Regions from separate parts of the Ruegeria sp. P10 genome, predicted to be linked through region 3. Evidence: riboswitches for the same ligand, from Rfam matches in the RefSeq annotation. Region 3 holds a riboswitch; each other region holds the start of a gene.

Region 1 (6,974 bases), on a different contig from region 3:
GGCTGATCCGCCTCGGTTTCCACCGGCGCGCCGAAGCTTTCCTGATAATAGTTGTCCATATCAAAACCAAGACCGGCCAGCGCGTCGCGCACCGCTTGCATGAAGGGCTCGGGACCGCAGCAATAGACTTCGCGCTCAAGGTAATCCGGCGCCATCAGGCCCAGCATCAATTGGTTGAACTGCCCCTGATATCCCGTCCATGGGCGGTAGCGGTCCGGCTCTTCCACCACGAACTTCAGGTCCAATCCATCCGTGCGGCTGGCCATCTGTTCCAAGCGCTGGCGGAAGATGATCTCGGATGGCCGCTTGGCGCAGTTGATGAAGACAACGTCCAGATCGCGGCCTTCGTCCCACATGCAGGTGGTCATTGACATCATCGGTGTGATGCCTGAGCCAGCCGAGATAAACAGGAACTTGCGCGCATCGCTCAGTACGTTGGTGAACAGGCCCGCAGGCCCAATGGCCTTGAGCCGCATGCCGGGTTGAAGATTGTCCAGCATCCAGCGCGTGCCGATACTGTCGGGTTGCGCTTTGGCGGTGATGGTGATCGACCGCGGCCGCGATGGCGACGATGAGATCGTGTAGGTGCGATACACGACTCCCCCGGGCTGGCCAAGCGCCGGAATCTCGAGCGTCAGGAACTGACCGGGGTGATAGGCGAACTGCGCCCCAGAGGGGGCCCGGAACGAAAAGCTGGCGGTGTTCGGCATCTCGGGCACGACCGAGACACATTCCAGCATCTCTCCATCCTGCCAAACGGCTGATGAAAGCGTGTCCAGATCTTTCATCAGACTTACTCCGCCGCCATGTAGTCAGGGGTCAGGCGGGCCGACACTGTGCTGCAATACCAATCCACGAATTGCAGTACGCCGGATTCCTGAATGGCTGAATACGGGCCGGGCACATAGGCCGGGCTGTTGATGCCCTGCTGGTTGTCCTCGACCACCTGACGGTCTTCGTCATTTGTGGCGACCCAGACTTCGGTCAGGCGTTTCACATCGTAGTCAACGCCTTCAACCGCATCCTTGTTGACCAGCCATTTGGTCGTGACCTCGGTCTCTGTCGGGCTGATCGGCGTAACACGGAAAACAATCGAGTGATCGGCAAGAAAGTGGTTCCACGTAGTCGGATAGTGGAACTTCAAAAGCGATCCCGCATCCGCAAAGGGCGACCGGCCCAACCAGCGGCGCACGGCGGATTTCCCGTCCATCGTATAGCTCTCGGCGCCTTCTTTCAGCGGCATGCGCGCCAGACGGAATTGGCCGTCCTCGTGCAGATAGAACTGCGATGGCATACCCGCTGACTGGCACCTGTCGAAATGGGCTTGCATATAGGCTGGGGTTTCACCGCCTTCGATCCCCGTCACGCCCGGATCATCAGGGAAGGTCCGGCACAGCGCAGGGTGGTTGCCGCCGCAGTGATAGCACTCGCGATTGTTTTCCCAGACCAGTTTCCAGTTGCCGTTCTCGATGATCGAGCTTTCGAATGCGACCTTGGCATTCGCAAGATCATGCGGCTCAAGATACGGGCGCGCGATATTGGCAAACGTGTCAAAATCCGGGGCGACATCCGCCAGACAGATATAGACCAACCCGGCAAGCTCGCGGCAATGAACCGTCTTCAAACCATGCTGTCTGGGATCAAACTCTGGCCCCATGTCGCGGGCCCACAGCAAAGAGCCGTCAAGCTCGTAGGTCCATTGGTGATACGGGCAAACCAGCTTCGGCGCGTTGCCTTTTGCCGCCTTGCATATGATCGAGCCGCGATGGCGGCAGGTGTTGTGAAACGCCCGGATCTGGTTGTCGGCGCCGCGCACGATGATCACGCGATAGGCACCCACGTTGTACGTTACATAGTCGCCGGCTTTCACCAGTTCACAGGCCGGAATGGCAAAGAGCCATTCGCGATAGTGGATGGTTTCCAGGTCGGTCTGAAAGATCTCGGGGTCGGTGTAAAAGGCCCGTTCCAGAGCATAGCCCGGGATTCGACGCGCCAACAGGTTTTGGACATTGTTCACTTCTGGCTCTCCTGCCGCGCCCCGCGGCATTGCTTGGGCAGATGACAGGGAGGAACCGTCCGGAGGCGCGCGAGGACCACGTCCGAAACCCGTGCCCCCACCGCCACCCGCGGTTTGACATATCTGCAAGGCTGGTTTCCGGACTTGAAAGGGGCTTGCACCCGGTTGCGACACCTTCCCGGGATCCTCGTCCCAGTGGTTGATTGTCGAACCTGACCTTCCTTACCGTTGCGGGGGCAGCGCCGGAATTCCACCGGCTTCCCAATTCTCCGCGGTCTGAGAATCAAACAGCGGCACCTCACGATGGCAGCCTACTTTCTACCTGCTTGGGCGCTGAAATGCTTGCGACATTTCCGGTTTCAAAACAGACATGGAAATTTTCCGGCTGAGTGGACGGCGCCGGGATCACGGTCCTTGGCACAGGGGCATGGCAAGCCCGCCAGCACGGCGTTCTGCAGGGGCCAGTGGGCTTTGCGATGGATGCGGCCACGTCTGACATCCGGGCCGTCAAATTGTCCCCCAGCCGTGACAGCGAAGGCCCGGCTGCTCTGCTCAGAAACGAAACGCTGCACGTCGCCTGAGCATGGCTGGAAAAGAGAGAGTCAGGCCAAGTGAAGGAGGTTTGCAGCAAACCCTTTTGGGTGAAGTTGATCCGTTTGGGATAGTGCTGGCTTGCCATGAGGCAGGTGAAGAAGGCGAATATCCGTCATGCGAGAGTTGTCAGTCCATCCTGTCAACGGACGGTAGAAAACCTCATTTTGTCCATAAAAAATTGTCTTTTTCGGGAAAAACCATTACGTTTTCCGAAAATGGTGGAAAACACCGGAGGCAGTAAGAGAGCAGATGCCAAAACCGAAAACAGGTGTTTTGCGGACAACAGTTCCTTCGCGCCTCATGGGAAAACGGGATGGTCTGTTTTTCCTCTGGGGGCAGATAGAACGCGCGCGCTTGAAGGTCGAGGGCGGCGAACGCGCCGAGGGCGCAGCCTCGGACGGGCCAAGGGCAAACACGGCCGGTGAGGTCAAGGGATCGACGACAGCATTGGTGGACGAGTTTATTTTCTACTGACTTTTGTGATGAAACCGGGCCTGACGGCCCTATTTCTTCTCGAAGAACAGGATGACTTCACCCAGACGGACGCCATAGCGTGAGACATACGCGCGGTTCAGCAGACGGTCGTCATCCAGCAGCCACATCCAGTCGTCGAATTTGACACGCATGGTCCCGTCCTTGATCGGCAGGTCGATCTTGTATTTCCAGTTGAACGTATCCCCGCGTTCAATCCCGCTGGCGGTGCCCAGCACGCCAGGCGCCGTACCGGTCCACGTATCCTCTCCGGTTTTGGTCAATGTCCAGATGCGTTGTTCCGTCGCGCCATCGTCGTAGACGAAGTCTTCGACCAGGGTCAGGGTTTCGCCGTCCCATGTTCCGTCGATATCAACCGTGAATCTGCGGGGGATATTTCCCAGAACATCCTGAAACTGACCGTAGGCCACTGTTTTACCCTCAAAAAACTCTTCCAGGTTCAACTGCCGGTCCGACAGAAACGTTTTTGGTACCTTCGGTTTGCTGGAGCAGGCCGCCAGAAGTGTAAGGCTTGCGATGGCGACGCAGGCGATGAAAGAGCGAAAGGTGATCATTGCAACGGCTTCCCTTCCGAAGTCGCGTCATACCCGTTTGACCCACTTGGATGCATCGGTTTCGATCTGGGGCTTGGACGCATTGTGGCGATCAGTTCCGCGACCTTGACGCCAAACTTGCGCATCTCGGACCGATTCATGATGACGCCGGTTTCTGTCAGGTACATCCAATCGGTGACATCCAGTGTGTGTCCACCAGCGTCATCTGGCAGAATGATACGATAGGTCAGTTTCACCGTGGACCCCGAGATAATGCCCCGACCTTCGCCCACGATATCATCCGCCATTGCCGTGAATGTGTTGCCAGTTCCCAGCGTCAGGTACCATTTGCGGGTCATCTGTTTTCCGTTGGAATAGGTGAAGTACTCGGTCAGCGTGCCCGAGTTGCCTTGCCATTCGCCGGACATGCGCGCGACAAAGCTGTTCGACATTTTGCCGTTGGGGCCATAGATCAGGCCTTCGGACAAGATCTCTCCGTTCAGGTGCTTTTTCAGGGAAAAATCTGGCCCGGTGCCACTGTAATCGGACGGCGATTGCGCGCGAAAGCTCAGCAGCCTTGCACGGATGAAGACAGCGGTCAGAAGGACCAGAAGGATGATGGTGAAAGCGTTCATTTGCTTGTGACCTCGGTGGGCAGGGTCAACACCATCCCGAACGCTCCGACTTTCAGGATGCAGGGCAGCACCGCATAGGCAAGATTGAGTGTATCCAGTGCCTGTGCTGAATTGGTTTGACCGGGGGTGAAACCGCTGCGTTCCAGCAGCGGCAGAGTGAAAAAGGCAGCCAGGGCGAGGCCCAGTTTGCCAGCGAAGGACCAGATGCCAAACGCGGCTGATGCGTTCAGCCCGGCCCGGGTAAGCACGATCGAGAACATGGCCGGCAACACGACCATATCCGCGCCCAGCGCCGCGCCCGAGGCGAGACAGATCATTGCAAAACCCGCAAGGTTTCCTGAACTCAGTGTGGCAGCGCCGATAAAGCCGGCGATCGAGAGCGGCATGGCAATAATCAGAGTCTGTTTCGGGCCAATTTTGTTACTGAGCTTTGCCCAGAGCGGAACGCTCGCGCCTGCGCTCAGGAAGAACAGGATCAACAAAGGACCCGCCTTGCCCGGCAGTTGCAGCCGGTCTTCCACAAAAAACAGAAACAGGGTGGAGGTTATGGCAACCGGGAGGCTGTTGACCAAAGCCAGCGCAAGAAGGCGCAAGCCACCGGCCTGACCCAGACCCGCAAAGGACAGGCCTGATCCGGTGATCGGTCTGCGTCGCCAGATCGGGATCGTCAGTGTCAGGGTCACAACGGACAGCAGCCCCAGGAACGCGCCGAATGCGGGGTAGCCTTGGGAGTGTGCCCCGAAAGCAACCAACAGGGCCGGAGCGCTGGCTGCGATGACCACCCCGGTCAACTGCCCGCCTTCACGATAGGCGGCCAGTGTCATCAGCTCTTTCGGATCGGTTCGCTTCGCCAGAGTTGCGCTGCGACCATAAAGAAGGATGGTTCCCAGGCTGTACGCCGAGAACAGCAAGATCAGGATCGCGACCAGTTCCGGCACGCTGGCACCCTGCGGCAGATTGAAAAGCAGGGGAAACCCGATCGCCAGCCCCAAAGCCGCCATCGCGGCAAATGCAAGCTGGCCGCCGGGCCATCGGTCGATTGCCCAACCGATCAGCGGATCCTGCACCAGATCCACCAAACGGATCACCAGCAGCACCGTACCAATGACCCCAAGGCCAATACCCAGGTTCACGGCTGCAAAGCGCGGCAAGTGGATATAAAGCGGGATACCCGCCGCAGCGAGCATCAGCGCATAGAGACTGACCCGGGGATAGAGCATCACCGCCCCTGTAGCCTGCGCGTGAAGGACGCGGACCGCGTGTTGTCTCCCAGAAATACAGACATGAAACTGCGCTTGATGCCCGGATGCGCCATGGTGCACGTCTTTTGCCCGTTCAACCAGAAACTGACCTTGTCGGGACCATCAGAAACCGCCAGATAGCTGTCCCCTTTTGCCACGGCTTTGAAACACCGGTTCAGTTGGTCGCGAACCGGTGCTGAACGGCCAATGCGGTCCATCTCGTCAAGCGTCGAATTGACCAGCGCTTTCTTCTTGATGTTCTTGCGATAAGTCAGTTGCAGGGCGATATCTTCGCTCCAACTGAACGGCGCACCTTTGGGCGTATAGAGTTTGGCGTCATAGATCGGCAAACCCAGATACCGGAACGTCGCGGTTCCGCGCAGTTGGGCACCGTTCAGTTCTTCCGTGACCGGCGATGCGATCAGCCCATTGGGGATCAGCAAGGAAAGTGCAAGAAACGCTGTGCGCCATATCGCCTTATTCTGCGGCAACAGATAGGGCCGGGTCTTTCCCAAGAATGCCATTATCAGCTCCGATGGTTTGCGGGGCACCATTTATTCGAGCAACGACATGCATCGCGCTGGCTATCCCGTCTTCGTGAAATCCGTGCCGGTTGTAAGCACCGGCAAACCAGGTTCGGTTCTGTCCCTGCATCTCGCGGATTTGCCCTTGCGCCTTCAGCGCGGCCTTGTCGAAGACCGGATGGGCAAATTCGACTTTGTCATAGATCTTTTCCGCGGGAATTTCTGATGAAGCGTTCAGCGTTACAAACAGCGGGTCACTGTCCGGAATGTTCTGAAGCCGGTTCATCCAGTAGGTTACCCCCACGTCTCCGGCTTGCGAACGATAGGTCCAGCTTGACCAGCAGGCGCGCCGCTTTGGCATCTGACCTGGGTCACAATGCAATATGGCCATATTGGGCTGGTAGCGGATTGCGCCCAATGCAGCGGCTTCCGCGGGGGTCGCGCCATCACCTAAAATGGCAAGCGACTGGTCCGAATGGGTGGCCAGGATGATTTCATCGAACTGATCCACGGCGCCCTGGCTGTGGATGGTGATGCCCATCTCGTCACGGGATATATTCTGAACGGGGCTGGCCAGACGTATTTCTGCCCCCCGCGCACGAAGGGCTGCGTCGATCCGGCGGACATACTCTATGCTGCCGCCTTTGACCGTGTACCATTGATGCTGGTTTGCGCGACCACTTGCCAGCAAAGCGTGATTGCGGAAAAACTGTACCAAAGAGCGTGCGGGGAACTGATCCACGAACTCGACCGGCGTGGACCAGATGGCACCGCACATCGGCATCAGATAATTGTGCCGGAACCAGTGACCCAGCCGCAGCTGGTCCACCAATTCGCCAATCGTGGTGTCATCGTCCTTGGCGGCTCCGGGGGCTTCTTTGCCAAACCGCAGAATATCAGCGATCATCTTATAGTAAGCCGGACGCGCCAGATTGCGC
Region 2 (6,974 bases), on a different contig from region 3:
ACGGGCCGGAAAGCTTCACGCCCGACGGCAATTTCATCATCGGCGAAGCGCCCGAGTTGAGGAATTTTTTCGTCGGTGCGGGCTTCAATGCCTTTGGCATCGCGGCTGGCGGTGGTGCGGGCATGGCGCTGGCGGAATGGGTGCACAAGGGTGAGCCGCCCTTCGATTTGTGGTCTGCCGATATCCGCCGCTTTGGCCGCCCGCATTTCGACACCGACTGGGTTCGCACACGTACCGTCGAGGCATATGGCAAACACTACACGATGGGTTGGCCGCATGAGGAACATGACTCGGGCCGCCCCTGCCGAAAATCGCCGCTTTATGACACGCTGAAAAAGCAGGGCGCGTGTTTTGGCGAGAAACTGGGCTGGGAACGCCCCAACTGGTACGCGGACGCGTCAAAGGGCGAGGTGCCCAAGGATGAATACAGCTTTGGCCGCCAGAACTGGTTCGATGCTGTCGGGCGCGAACATAAAGCGGCACGCGAAGCGGCTGTGTTGTTCGATCAGACCTCTTTCGCCAAATTCGCCCTTAAGGGCCCGGATGCTTTGGCGGCGATGAACTGGATCTGTGCCAATGATGTGGACAAACCGGTTGGTGCGCTTGTCTATACCCAAATGCTGAACGACAAGGGCGGGATCGAGTGTGACCTGACTGTTGGGCGCGTAGCCCATGATGAGTTCTATATCGTCACCGGCACCGGCTATGCCACGCATGACTTCGACTGGATCAACCGCAGCATTCCCGAGGGCATGAATTGCCAGCTGTTCGATATCACCTCATCGAATGCGGTTCTGTCATTGATGGGGCCAAAATCGCGTGAGATTCTGGCGGCGGTGACGCGCGATGACGTCTCGAACAGCGGATTCAAGTTTGGCACGATCCGCACCATCGGGATCGCGGGGTGCCCGGTCAAGGCGCTGCGCGTGACTTATGTGGGTGAGCTGGGCTGGGAACTGCACCTGCCGGTAGAATATGCACAGACCGTGTATGACGCCTTGGCGGAGGCAGGGCGCCCGCATGGTTTGATCAATGCGGGCTACAGGGCGATTGAATCGCTGCGTCTTGAAAAAGGCTATCGCGCCTGGGGCTCGGATATCGGGCCGGATCATACGCCGTTCGAAAGCGGCTTGGGCTGGGCCGTGAAACTCCGGAAAAATATTGATTTCAAAGGGCGCGCCGCATCTGAGGCGCAAAAAACCGGCGGCGTAAAGAAGATGCTGGCATGTTTCACGGTTGACCCCGAGGTTGTTCTCCTGGGGCGTGAAACGATCTATCGGAATGGCGAAAGGGTCGGATGGCTGACTTCGGGCGGCTATGGTTACACCGTCGGAAAGTCGATCGGCTACGGTTACATCCGAAACGCCAACGGTGTCGACGCACAATACGTCACATCAGGGACATATGAATTGGATGTCGCCACTCAGAGGGTTCCTTGCGAAGTGACGCTGGAACCGCTTTACGACCCGCAGATGAGCCGGGTGAAGACCTGACCCGAGGGTGCAAGAGCTGATCAACAGACACACGCACAGCGATCGGAACACACGGGGAAAGCATGCAAACAGGGCAAATCCGCCCCGAATGTGCGAAAGTTCGTCGAATCTGACGGGTTTCGATCCATAAACCATTGATAAACTTTCAGTATTGTCACACCTCATGCCCATCTGAAAACTGAACTGCAAGACTTCTCATTCAGCTTTCAGGGTAAACAACCTTTCATCCGTCGGAGATTGGATGACTTCAGCCGAAAGGACCGGAAATGGTAACCCCAGATGCGTTGACTGAGCATGCGATGAAGATTGCTGATATTGCCTCGGAATCCGCGATGCATTTTTTTCGGGGGTCTTTGGGCATTGAATTCAAACAAGATGAAAGCCCGGTGACGCAGGCCGACAAGGCAGTTGAGGCAGAAGTACGTACCTACCTGAAACAGCATTTTCCCGGACACGGCATCTTTGGCGAAGAGCACGGGCAAGAAGCAGGCGACGGGCGTCATATGTGGGTGATTGACCCGATTGACGGAACCCGTTCGTTTCTGTCCGGCCATCCTTTGTTCGGGTTCCTTTTGGCGCACCTTGTGGATGGGCGCCCTCGGTTGGGGCTGGTCGGAATGCCGGCCTTGCATGAGACCTATTTGGGTGTGGTTGGTAACGGGGCCAGCCTGAACGGGCGGCCGATAGAGGTGTCGCACACCACGCGTCTGGATCATTCGGTTTTGTATGTGAATGAAGGCGACAAGATTTTTTGCGACCATCCTGACCTGTTCAACCGGTTGATGAATGCAGGGCAGACGCGCCGATTTGCCTATGATTGTTACCCCCATGCCTTGCTTGCTTCGGGCCATGTCGATGCTGTGGTGGATTACGATCTGCAACCTTATGACTATCTGGCGCTTTCACCTCTGATCACGGCTGCTGGCGGAGTGATGACCGATTGGCAGGGGCATGCGTTGGCCCTCGATTCAGATGGCGCGGTCGTTTCCGCCGCAACCCCTGAACTGCATGCTGAACTGCTTGACCTCATCAATGCTGAGAAATGAAAGTGTTGCGCAACCTTGGAAAACTAGCTTCCGCGATCAGATTTGAACAAATACAAAAAGACAAAAAGTGATCCTATTGACGTTGTGACGATTCCGACGGGCAACTCCTGCGGGGCCAGAAGAAGGCGTGACAAGATATCGGACAATGTCAGCAGAATCGCGCCCACGATCGCCGAGACGATCAGCAGGTTTCGGTGCAGAGTACCGGCGATGCCGCGTGCAATATGAGGCACCATCAGCCCGACAAAGCCGATGACACCGGCAACTGAAACGAAACTGGCCGTCGCCAAAGCGGCAACGAAAAACATGCTGAACCGCAGACCTTGAACGGGAATACCCAGTGACGAGGCTGTGAAATCCCCGGTCAGCAGCGCGTCAAGCCACCGACTGCGATAAAGTGAATAGCTCAGGATCAGGCCCAGTCCGATCAGGACAAGCGGGAATGTTTCCCATCTTGCCAGTCCCAGGCCGCCAAGCATCCAGAATATCACCGAATGAGCCGCGCGATTGTCGCCAGAGAAAATAAGGTAGTTGGTGATTGCGGAAAACAGAAAGGACACCGCCAGGCCAGCCAGGATCAGTTTTTCGGGTGCGCTCGTACGCAAGCCCTGAACCAGCGCCAGAACAATGCCGGACGCGATCAGGCCACCGCAAAATGCTGCCAGCGGCAACGTCCAGATTCCCAGAACATCCCCTGTGACGGTGATCACCAGAACGGCGCCGGCAGCAGCACCCGAGGACAGACCGAACAGAAACGGATCTGCCAGATCGTTTCGCGTCGTTGTTTGCAGAACGACACCAACGACGCCCAGCCCCGCACCAATCACGGCGGCAAACAGGGCGCGGGGCAGGCGAAGGTCGAAGACGATCCGGTGCAAGGGCGACATGTCTCCTTCCACCATACCGGTTCCGAGGCCGATGGCCGAAAAGACTTCGCGCACGGGGATTGGGGTGGTCCCATAGACGATCGACAACAGCAAAAGGGCGGTCAGAACAACCGCCCCCAGCACTATCAAACGGCCCAATTGGACCATATCAGTTGGTCTCCGGGTGCATCGCCTGTGCCATCTTCTCGATCGCCTCGATATTTGCCGGGCCGGGAGTCAGCTCTTCGTAACGCAGTCCAATCCAGCGCTCGTTCTTTACCGCGTCCGTTTGTGACATCACCGGGTGATCCTTGAGGAACTGGAAAGTGTCCTCTGCGCCGTTGCCGGACTGATAGTCGAGCAGCACCAGAAATTCCGGGTTAGCCGCTGCCACAGCTTCCCACGACGTGCGGCCCCAGCTGGTATCCAGATCATGAGTTACGTTCTCACCGCCAGCGGCTGCGATCATCGCATCGGGAATGGCGAACTTGCCGGCGGTAAACGGAGCATCGGCCGGTCCGTCCAACAGGAATACCCGCGGCTTTTCCAGATCGGCTGTTTTTGCTTGAATGGCGGACAACTTGTCCTTCCAGCCGGCAACCAGCGCCTCGGCCTTGTCTTCGACCTGCATGACCTTGCCCAGGCGCAGAACGTCATCAAACAACAGGTTCATGCTGGCTTCGGGGCGATCCTCGTCCAGATGCACGCAGCTTTCGGTCAGGATCATGGTCTTGATACCAAAGGGTTCCAGCGTGTCGGGCGTGACATCTCCGCCGGGTTTCATGCCATAGTACCAACCGGCAAAAAACAGATCAGGTTCGACGGCCACAAGGTTTTCAATCGTCGGGTACTTGGGGGCAAGCTCTGGGATGTCGCCGCGCTGAGCATCAAAGTCAGGGCTGGTTTTGTACCAGCCCGAAATCCCGGTAAGTCCCACGATCTTGTCCTGAAGGCCGAGTGCAAAGGCCATATCCGCCATGTTCATATCATGTACGACCAGACGTTCCGGCGCCGAGTCAAAAACCAGCGGTTCGCCGCAATTGTCCACGGTGACGGCTTCCGCTGCCACGCCACCTGCGAAGCCAGCGAAGACAACCACCGGCCAGAGTTTCTGCATCATATGTAAGTTCCTGTTATTATGACAATTTCCGTTTTCGGATGTCCAGTGCGGGGATCATGCGGCCTTCGTGCTGAAAGCACAGATAATCCACGCCGAATGTCTCACTTACCCGGTCTGGGGTCAGAACTTCGCCAACAGGCCCGAACCCCGTCAGGCGCGTGGCTTTCATCAACGCCACATGGGTGGCGAATTCCGGGATCATGACCAGATCATGGACGATCATGACGACCGTTACCCCCAGATCAGCGACCAGAGACAGCATGTGCCCCTTGGCATCGGGGTCCAGATGGTTGGTTGGCTCGTCCAGAAACAGCAAGGACGGGTTCTGGGCCAGAGCGCGCGCGATGTGCGCGCGCTGACGTTCTCCGCCGGACAGTTGACCCATCGTTTTGTTGGCAAAATGCAACAGCTCGGTCGTCGTCAGCACCCGTTCAAGATCAGCCCTGTGCTGAGTCACCGAACGTTCGCCCTGAATCGGGATTTGCCCCAGCGCAACGTAGTCTTGCAGGCGCATCCGCCCGTCGGGCATTTCCTGCTGCCCGACCACAGCAATGGAGCGGGCACGTTGGCGGGCGGACAGGGTCCGAAGGCTTTGTCCTTCTATCCAAACATCGCCCAACGCAATCCGTTCAATCCCGCACAGCAGTTTCAGCAGAGTGGTTTTGCCGGCGCCGTTCGGCCCGGCGATTGCCAGAATTGATCCTTCTTCCAGACGAAAGGACACATCCTGCAACAGGATGTCGCCATTGAGAGCGTAGTATCCCAAATTCTCTGCAATCAGAAAACTCATGATGACCCCCCGAAAGGTAAAGCGGGAATTCGCGATAAGGTCTTTGCGAAAAGGGCAGGGGGGCGGTCCGAGGCACTGGTCCAGCCGTCGTCGCTGTCGCCGAACTGGATCGCAAATTCGACCAAGGCAGACAGATCGCGGGATGTCGTGATATCGCCAAACAGGTACTGCGCTTTGCCCGGGGCCTGAAATCCGACGGTCATGGCCCGTTCACAACCTGCCATGCAGGCCACCATTCGGGTTTCAAAACCGTCAGGCAACCGGGCATCCAGCGCGTCTTGCGCGGCTTCGGCAGACATCGTCCCCTGACATGTTGAACAGATCAGAACGTAGTGATCAGAATAGCAGGTCATTGCCTTCTCCGTCGTTTGCCAGATGCAGACAGAGGGCACATACCCGGATATTACGCAAACGCGCCATCAAGCCTCCTTCCGAGACGCCCCGCCTCGGGTTGGTTCATAGTGTGATGGCAGGTCTCCTGACTTGCGGGTCGTTGCTTGGCCGACCTTCCCAACCCCTTTTGGGTCAGTGGTGAAGTGGCGTCGCTCACCGCTTACAGTTGCGGGGGCAGTCACGGACTTGGCACATTCCAGCGCCGCACCGTGTTCCCATTTTCATCCCTTACGGAACCATCCCGCTCAGCTAGTCCGGCTACGCCTGACTTGTCAAGCGGCAGGCGAAAGGGTGGTGGACGGAATTGCAACGGTTGAGCCAGCGATCCTGGTGCGCCAGCCCGGACCGAACGGTGTCAATAGTCTGATACAAGAAGAAAATCCGGTTCGGTATCTTCCTCAACCTTTGAAAACCGTGGGATTGGCTTTTCAAACACATTGTCCGTACGGTCGTCATTCACGGTCGATACCTCGCCAATAAGGCAATCGCCGCGCTCGGCCCAGAAAGCGTGCCAGATGCCGGGCATCAGAGTTACGCTTTGCCCCGGCTTCAGCCGCAAGTGCTCTTCGGGTTGCAAGGTTACAGGGCAGGCATCGCTTGGGACCGTCACCGGGTTGTCGCGGTCGACGCCACCGTTTGGATCTGACGCATGGATTTCCAGAACGAGATCGCCGCCGCCCCGGTTGATGATGTCTTCTGCCTTGATGATATGCCGGTGCATCGGAGAAAGCTGATTTTCTTTCGAGATCAACAGTTTTTCCGCATAGAGCATCCCGCGCCCGGATTTCAGATCCTTCGCCTCACCATTGCGCAAAGTGAATAGAAACAGTCCAAGTTCATCAAAACGGCCCTGGGCGTAATCGGTAATGTCCCATCCCAGCCCGCGGCTGCGGATCGTTTCGGCCAGAGGGCTGCGCATTTTCTCGGGCGACCAATCCGCAAAGGGTGGCAACACGGCACCGAAGGACTGAATGAACGCCTGTGCCCGGGTCTTGATACGGTTGATTTCGGATCGTTTCATCATGCCGTCCCAAAGATCAAAGTTCGTGCGCCCAGGGGGGTTCTGCCCCGGCTCGGGAAACGGTCACGGCCGCCACGTCAGCGCCCAGTTCCATGGCTGCTTGCAGGCTTTCAACCGTCAATCCGCGCAGACCTGACTTGGTCAGATGCCCTGCACGGCTGAGCTCGGTCAGAACGCCGGCGTTGAACGTGTCACCTGCGCCGATCGTATCGACCACTTCAACGGGTTTCACGGGAACCGAAACT
Region 3 (6,974 bases):
AGATCGATGGCCATCACCACCTCACCTGCCGGGTTATAGACGGTCATCGTTTTGTTCTGAGCGATGGCGTTCACAAAGCTCCGGTCAGTGAAAAACACGGTTGCGCCCGGCACGTCGCGTTCGTTGAACCCGATGGCCGTCGCATCATAGCTTTTGCCGTCCAGATCAAAGCGGATCGGATAACTCTCACCCTGTTTAATGTCGCCCCATGCCTTGTTGTACACGGCGAAATACCCACGATTGCCCAAGGCATCATAGCCCAGCCGCACCACCGAGAGATCCTGATACACCGTCTGGATCAGGCACCCGTTGCCAAGCGCGGGGTCCATCATGATGTTCCAGCCGTCGACAAAGCCCTTGTCGATGAGGTCTTGGGCTAGGGCGGAGGTGGCTGTCAAAGCGGCGAAGGCGAGGGCGAGAAGGCGGGTCATAGCATATCCACAAATCAGACAATCTATTCATGTCATTGTAAATTGTTGTAGAAGTTAGACAATCCATTTATTTCCCGCGGGCCGTGTCAGGTCTCCTCGCCGTTGGAACAGATCTCAAGTCTCAGGTTAACAATTGCCTGGTTTGGAACGTCTTCTGAATTCAGCGATCCTCCGACAGCTAACCATTCGGAGAATTCAGGGTTAATGCAATCAACGTATAGAACGCCGAAAAAATCGCCGTACTTACCTTCACCGCGAACATAGACGTGCCTGTGTGTTTGTTCATCATACCTTTTGTCTTCTGGAATTGCGCTCCACCATTGTTTGTATGGCGGCGGTAAATCGTGCGTGTCTTCGAATAAGTAGAGAGTTTCAGCGGCCAAGGGCGAGGCGAAAGCACCAACAATTGCAAAAAAACGCTAAGTGTTTCATCGTGTTTGATAATCCGTGGAATTAACAGAAAGAAACTCATCCAATAACTGTACAGCTGTCAAGCTAGTTACCGCGATACTTGAGCGTGCATCGTGCGTTGCGCTGGCGCCGCCTAGCGCAAAGGCCTCGCGAAAAAAGAACCGGTAAGTTAGAGCTACAGTTCCTTCCGCGCCCTGAGCGCCGCCGTAATCGTCCCGTCGTCCAGATAATCCAGTTCGCCTCCAATCGGAACACCCTGCGCCAGTGAGGTCAGGCGGACCTGTCCCTCGAGCTGATCGGCGATGTAGTGGGCGGTGGTCTGGCCATCGACGGTTGCGTTCAGGGCCAGAATGACCTCAGAAATCCCTTCGGCCATCACCCGATCCTTGAGTCGGGGAATGCGCAGTTGGTCCGGGCCGACCCCATCCAAAGCCGACAGCGTGCCGCCCAGAACGTGATAGCGACCCTTGAAAACTGCAGCGCGTTCCATCGCCCAGAGGTCGGCGACGTCTTCGACCACGCACAGCTCTCCGGTCGCGCGATCCGCGCTATCGCAGATGTCGCAGATATCGGTGGTGCCGACATTGCCGCAGTTCAGGCATTCGCGGGCGGTGGCGGCCACTTGTTGCATCGCGTCCGAGAGGGGCGTCAGCAGCAGGGCGCGTTTGCGGATCAGGTGCAGAACCGCGCGGCGGGCCGAGCGCGGGCCCAGGCCCGGCAGTTTGGCCATCAGGTCGATCAGGTTGTCGATGTCGCTGTTCGAACTCATGGCCAATCCTGCATTGCGCCAGAGGGAGCCTCCGGCGGGAGTATTTGGGAAAAGATGAAGCTCAGAACGGCAGCTTGATGTCTTTGGGCAGGCCCATGCTTTCGGTCAGCTTGGCCATTTCAGCCTGCGAACGTTCGGTTGCCTTGGTCTGCGCATCCTTGATGGCGGCCAGGATCAGGTCTTCGACCACTTCCTTGTCATCGCCGTTGAAGATGGAAGGGTCGATATCCAGACCTTTGAGTTCACCCTTGGCCGTCGCCGTTGCCTTGACCAGGCCTGCACCGGATTCGCCGACAACCATCATGTTGTTCAGCTCTTCCTGCATTTCGGTCATCTTGGTTTGCAGGTCCTGCGCAGATTTCATCATCTTGGCCATGTCGCCCAGACCGCCAAGCCCGCCGAGTCCTTTCAGCATAGTATTCTCCTGTGTCTCCGTTTGCGCTCTAGATACGGGCAGCAGCGACATGGCACAAGGGTTCTCCCGCCGGTCGGAGGCTCATCCGTTCCGGTCGGCATGTTGATCAGCGCAGGCGTCAGCAGGAACGTGCTAACCATCTGTGACACCATATTTGCCAGCAGGCCCGACAAGCGCAGATCGTCCTTGGCGCGCATATGGTCTGCTGCCGAGACTGATTGCACGGAACACAGGAAATCTGGGCGGGGTTCGAATGGCTACGCAGCATTCGGATCAGAATGGTCACGGGCCGCCTTCCGCTGGCCGGTGTCGCAACAAACGATCTGAGACATGCGGGCGGATGTGTTCGATCGAAACCTCGGTCAGCTTCGTTTGAAACGGGGGGTGACGGGCGGCGGGGTCAGTCTTCCTCGAACGGGTCCCACTCGTCTTCCACTTCGGGAAGCGCTTCGGTCTCGACCTTGGCGGCGCGTTGCTCCGGCGTTTCGATCCTAGTGATTTTCGCCTTTGGGAATTGCGCCAATACCGCCTGCACCAACGGGTGTTGTTCGGCTTCGGATTTCAGTGCGAGCTCGGCCGCATCCCTGACTTCTGCAATCGTGGGGGCTTCTCCGTCCGAGACGATCGAGACAGCCCACCGATTTCCTGTCCAGCGTTGCAAGGCAGTGCCCAGTCGTGGCGCCAGATCCGCCGGTGCCTGGGTGGCGGGTGTGAATTCGATTCGTCCGGGTTGATAGGAGACGAGGCGCACGCCGTTTTCCACCTCGACCAGCAACTTTACGTCGCGATTGGTCCGGATCAGTTCCACCACGTGGTCGAAGGTCGGGTAATGGGCAAGGGCCGTCTGGGCATCCTGCGCCAGGGCTGCAACCGGTGCGCCACCGGAACCGCGAGGGGACGGCGCGTAGGCAGGTGGATGGGTCGCGCCAGCCGGCGCCGGACCGGCGCCCGGTCGGGATATCGAAACGCCGCCATTGGGCCCGCCCGGCGGCGGTGGCGGGGCATCTTGCAACCGTTTGATCAGCTCTTCGGGGCTGGGCAAATCCGCCACATGGGTCAGGCGAATAACGGCCATTTCAGCGGCCATCATGGCGTTGGGCGCAGCCGAGACTTCCTCGAGCGCCTTCAGCAGCATTTGCCACATCCGGGTCAGAACCCGCATCGGCAGAGCCTCGGCCATGTGTTGGCCCCGGGTCCGTTCATCCGGAGAAACCGTCGGATCCTGCGCCGCGTCAGGCGTGATCTTCACGACGGACACCCAATGCGTGATCTCGGCCAGATCGCGCAGCACCGCCAGCGGGTCTGCGCCTTCGGCGTATTGGCCGCTCAACTCGGTAAGTGCTCCGGCGGCATCGCCGCGCAGGATCATATCCATAAGGTCCAGAACCCGGCCACGGTCTGCCAGTCCAAGCATTGCACGGACCTGATCGGCGGTCGTCTCGCCAGCCCCATGCGAAATCGCCTGATCCAGCAACGAGGTCGCATCCCGGGCCGATCCTTCCGCTGCTCGGGTGATCAGCGCCAGCGCGTCTTCGGCGATCTGGGCGTTTTCCGCTTCGGCGATCTTGCGCAGCAGGCCAATCATGTCTTCGGGTTCGATCCGGCGCAGGTCGAAACGCTGGCAGCGGGACAGCACAGTGACAGGGACTTTGCGGATTTCAGTGGTTGCGAAGATGAACTTCACATGCGCGGGCGGTTCTTCCAACGTCTTGAGCAGCGCGTTGAACGCGCTGGTCGAGAGCATATGAACCTCGTCGATGATGTAAATCTTGTAACGCGCGCTGGCGGCGCGATAGCGGACACTGTCAATGATCTCGCGGATGTCGTTGACGCCCGTACGGCTGGCGGCGTCCATCTCCATCACGTCGACATGGCGGCCTTCCATGATGGCGACACAATGTTCACACTGACCGCAGGGTTCGGTCGTGGGGCCACCGGTTCCGTCGGGTCCGATGCAGTTCATGCCCTTGGCGATGATCCTTGCGGTCGTGGTTTTGCCGGTGCCGCGAATGCCGGTCATGATGAAGGCCTGCGCGATCCGGTCGGCCGCGAACGCGTTTTTCAGGGTGCGCACCATGGCATCCTGACCCACCAGATCGGCAAAGGTTTCCGGGCGATATTTGCGGGCGAGAACCTGATAGGCGGGGCTGGAGCTGTCTGTCATGTCTTCTCGTTGGGATTCGGTGCTTGGGCACAGCGTAGTGGCCACCGTTGCCCGCGTCCACAGCGTGGCGCGATGATTTTTGATTTAGAAACGAGTCGCTTTCGCACTAAACTGCATCAGCGGATTTAATGGCTCATTTTTGTATAGAGTTCTTTGGGGAGGACAGGATTCATGTCGCAGTTGGTGATCTACGCCCTGCAAGTCGGTGGCGGAACGCTGGCGCTGACCTCGATGCCCGGACGCGGCGGAGATTACTCCAGCGATCTGGATATGATCGCAGCCTGGCAGCCGGGGCTTGTTGTTTCGATGACGACGGATGTCGAAATGCTTCAGGACGGGGCGCAGGAATTTGGAAGCGATATTCAAAGCCGCGCCAGCCGATGGGTTCACCTGCCGATCGAAGATTTCGGAGCGCCGACAAAAGCGATTGATGACGCGTGGCCGTCCGTCAGCGCCGCGGCCCGGCACGCGCTGTCCGGCGGAGGTCGCGTATTGGTACACTGCCGCGGGGGCTGTGGCAGGTCAGGTATGATTGTCCTGCGGCTGATGGTCGAATGCGGCGAAGGCGCGGACACGGCGCTGCAACGATTGCGGGCGGTGCGCCCTTGCGCCGTCGAAACGGATGCGCAACTGGCCTGGGCCTCTCGGCGTGCCCAGGCACAGGTCAGTCTGGACTCAGATTGAAATCTGCGCGGGCGCGCAAGCAGGTTTTCGAGGCCGGATCGTAGAAACTTCGATCATCGCGCAGGGTGGGGTTTTCACGACGCCGGATGGCATCGCACTGAACGTGTTTCCGAAGATCAGGTCGGCATAGCCGTTCAGCGGCTCAATCGCGGTTTCGGGCTGCGTCCCGCAAAAGACACGAATGCGGTCTGATTGCGCGCGGAAAATTGCATGACATCCTTCGCTGCAATGTGACAGCGCGCTGCTGCCCTCAATCTCGAAATCGTCACTTGTGGCCGAGGTCGCCTGGGCCATGGCTTCGGATATCGAGCGCGCCAGCCGCGCCAAAGCGGGACAGGTTTTGCCCGTCCGCTGACATACTGTTGCACTGAATTCATGTGTCTTTGTCTTCCAGATCATCCTGCGCCCTCCGCGCTTGGTGGACAGGATATTTGGGACAGGTGGGACAGCGTGATGCCGTCAGGACCTGCCCGGACACCCCGCCCGAGTTTCGGTTTCGTTTCCGATGGCAGGTCTCCTGACTTGCGGGTCATCGCTTTGCCGACCTTCCCAGCCTTTGGGCCAGTGGTGTTTCGGCATCGCTTACCGCTTACAGTTGCGGGGGCAGTCGCGGATTTGGTTGTTGCCTGCATGACCAGACATTACCGCACCGTGTTCCCTTTTCATCCCGACCCCTTGTGGAGGCCGGAAACCATCACACAACCGCTAGCGTTTGAGCACGCGTCGAGTCAAGCCGATCTTTTGACCGGACGCTTGGTCATGCTGGATACGGTGTTGGTTCATGCATAGTGTCGAGGGCGTTGAGGTTCGGAAACCGGATTTACCAAGCGCAAAGCCAGAGATCATGTTGGACGCAGAGCAAACGGTAATGACCGAAGAATTTCGCTTTCCGTCCGGGCAGAAAACACTGTCTGCCCGGTTGTACAGCCCGCTGTCTTCGCCCGAAATCGTCGTCGTGCTGAACAGTGCAACGGGTGTGCCGCGCGATTATTACCGTCATTTCGCACGATGGCTTGCTGCCGAGCAGGGTATGGCCTGCCTGACCTATGACTATCGCGATTACGGGCATTCCTTGACCGGCCGCCTGAAAGATTCGCGTGCGACCATGGCGGATTGGGCCTTGATCGACATGCCCGCGGCACGGGCAGAAATGCGCAGACGGTTTCCCGATTCGCAGCATTGGACCATCGGCCATTCGATCGGCGCGATGTTGGGGCCTGTGCAGCCGGATATCGATCTGATTGATCGCATGATCTGTGTGTGTTCGGGGCTGGTAACCCTAAGCGACCATCCATGGCCCTATCGTGGTTTGGCAGGATTGTTCTGGTATGGTCATGCCCCGCTTTTGGCCCGAGCCCTTGGCTACCTTCCCGGAAAGGCGATCGGGTTCGGCTCGGATCTGCCGGCATCGGTCTATTGGCAGTGGCGCAAATGGTGTACGGCGCCTTTGAACTATGTGCCTGAAATCGGGCATGAGTTACCTGCGGCGCAGTGGAAGGATTCTGGAACGCCCGTGGATTTGTTCACCTTCGAGGACGACCAGATGGTGCCGCCGGAAGCGGTTTGGCGGCTTGCGGATCTTTACGGCCCCGATGCCAACCGCCACCTGCTGAGCCCTGCCGATTTCGGGTTGCCCGAGGTTGGTCATATCGGAGCATTTGCCCGGCGCAATGCAGCGGTTTGGCCGCGACTGATCGCTTGATCAGACGCGGCGCAGGACGGGCCGGGCACCGCCCAACGATCACCGGTTGCGAAGTTTCTTTTCCTTCATGACGCCACGGACCATCTTGCCGAACGCTTTGTCCCGCGCCCGGGACTGCGCGACGGTTTCAGAATTGCGCTGATCTTCGCGCCGAAGCTTGCGCCACCGGTCCAATCGAGCCGGATCAAGCGTGCCGTGGCTTATTGCCTTTTGCACGGCACATCCGGGCTCGGAGCTGTGCTGGCAATCCGAAAAACGGCAGTCCCGGCTCAACTCGGCAAGGTCCGAGAAAACGTCGTCGATCCCGTCCCGAGCGTCCAGCAGGCGCAACGCGCGCATTCCGGGTGTATCGATCAACCAGCCACCGTTGCGCATCCGGTGCAATGCGCGTGCGGTCG

Evidence for each region. A riboswitch is a leader RNA that binds a small molecule or an ion and turns the genes downstream of it on or off. The one in region 3 is predicted to bind cobalamin.
Region 1: it holds a riboswitch for cobalamin, as region 3 does, so the genes downstream of both, ACR0FB_RS16500 (aromatic ring-hydroxylating oxygenase subunit alpha) here and ACR0FB_RS19755 (hypothetical protein) in region 3, are expected to answer to the same signal.
Region 2: it holds a riboswitch for cobalamin, as region 3 does, so the genes downstream of both, ACR0FB_RS04325 (DUF1636 family protein) here and ACR0FB_RS19755 (hypothetical protein) in region 3, are expected to answer to the same signal.

Annotation. Positions count from the first base shown of each region.
Region 1 covers NZ_JBQERJ010000010.1:42,175-49,148, forward strand. The annotation lists gene ACR0FB_RS16495 (FAD-binding oxidoreductase) at 1-788, opposite strand, end outside; gene ACR0FB_RS16500 (aromatic ring-hydroxylating oxygenase subunit alpha) at 794-2,047, opposite strand; cobalamin riboswitch at 2,130-2,333, opposite strand; partial or broken gene ACR0FB_RS16505 (IS5/IS1182 family transposase) at 2,407-2,559, shown strand; gene ACR0FB_RS16510 (hypothetical protein) at 2,861-3,085, shown strand; gene ACR0FB_RS16515 (DUF3833 family protein) at 3,115-3,657, opposite strand; gene ACR0FB_RS16520 (DUF3833 domain-containing protein) at 3,654-4,271, opposite strand; gene ACR0FB_RS16525 (MFS transporter) at 4,268-5,491, opposite strand; gene ACR0FB_RS16530 (chalcone isomerase family protein) at 5,491-6,036, opposite strand; gene ACR0FB_RS16535 (NAD(P)/FAD-dependent oxidoreductase) at 5,990-6,974, opposite strand, start outside.
Region 2 covers NZ_JBQERJ010000002.1:235,853-242,826, reverse strand. The annotation lists gene ACR0FB_RS04350 (GcvT family protein) at 1-1,493, shown strand, start outside; gene ACR0FB_RS04345 (inositol monophosphatase family protein) at 1,760-2,539, shown strand; gene ACR0FB_RS04340 (FecCD family ABC transporter permease) at 2,563-3,573, opposite strand; gene ACR0FB_RS04335 (ABC transporter substrate-binding protein) at 3,575-4,525, opposite strand; gene ACR0FB_RS04330 (ABC transporter ATP-binding protein) at 4,542-5,315, opposite strand; gene ACR0FB_RS04325 (DUF1636 family protein) at 5,312-5,668, opposite strand; cobalamin riboswitch at 5,767-5,964, opposite strand; gene ACR0FB_RS04320 (D-lyxose/D-mannose family sugar isomerase) at 6,064-6,729, opposite strand; gene ACR0FB_RS04315 (carbohydrate kinase family protein) at 6,746-6,974, opposite strand, start outside.
Region 3 covers NZ_JBQERJ010000016.1:5,222-12,195, forward strand. The annotation lists gene ACR0FB_RS19730 (hypothetical protein) at 1-431, opposite strand, end outside; gene recR (recombination mediator RecR) at 1,018-1,611, opposite strand; gene ACR0FB_RS19740 (YbaB/EbfC family nucleoid-associated protein) at 1,673-2,026, opposite strand; gene ACR0FB_RS19745 (DNA polymerase III subunit gamma/tau) at 2,427-4,190, opposite strand; gene ACR0FB_RS19750 (protein-tyrosine phosphatase family protein) at 4,362-4,874, shown strand; gene ACR0FB_RS19755 (hypothetical protein) at 4,866-5,273, opposite strand; cobalamin riboswitch at 5,365-5,585, opposite strand; gene ACR0FB_RS19760 (alpha/beta hydrolase family protein) at 5,743-6,576, shown strand; gene rsgA (ribosome small subunit-dependent GTPase A) at 6,616-6,974, opposite strand, start outside.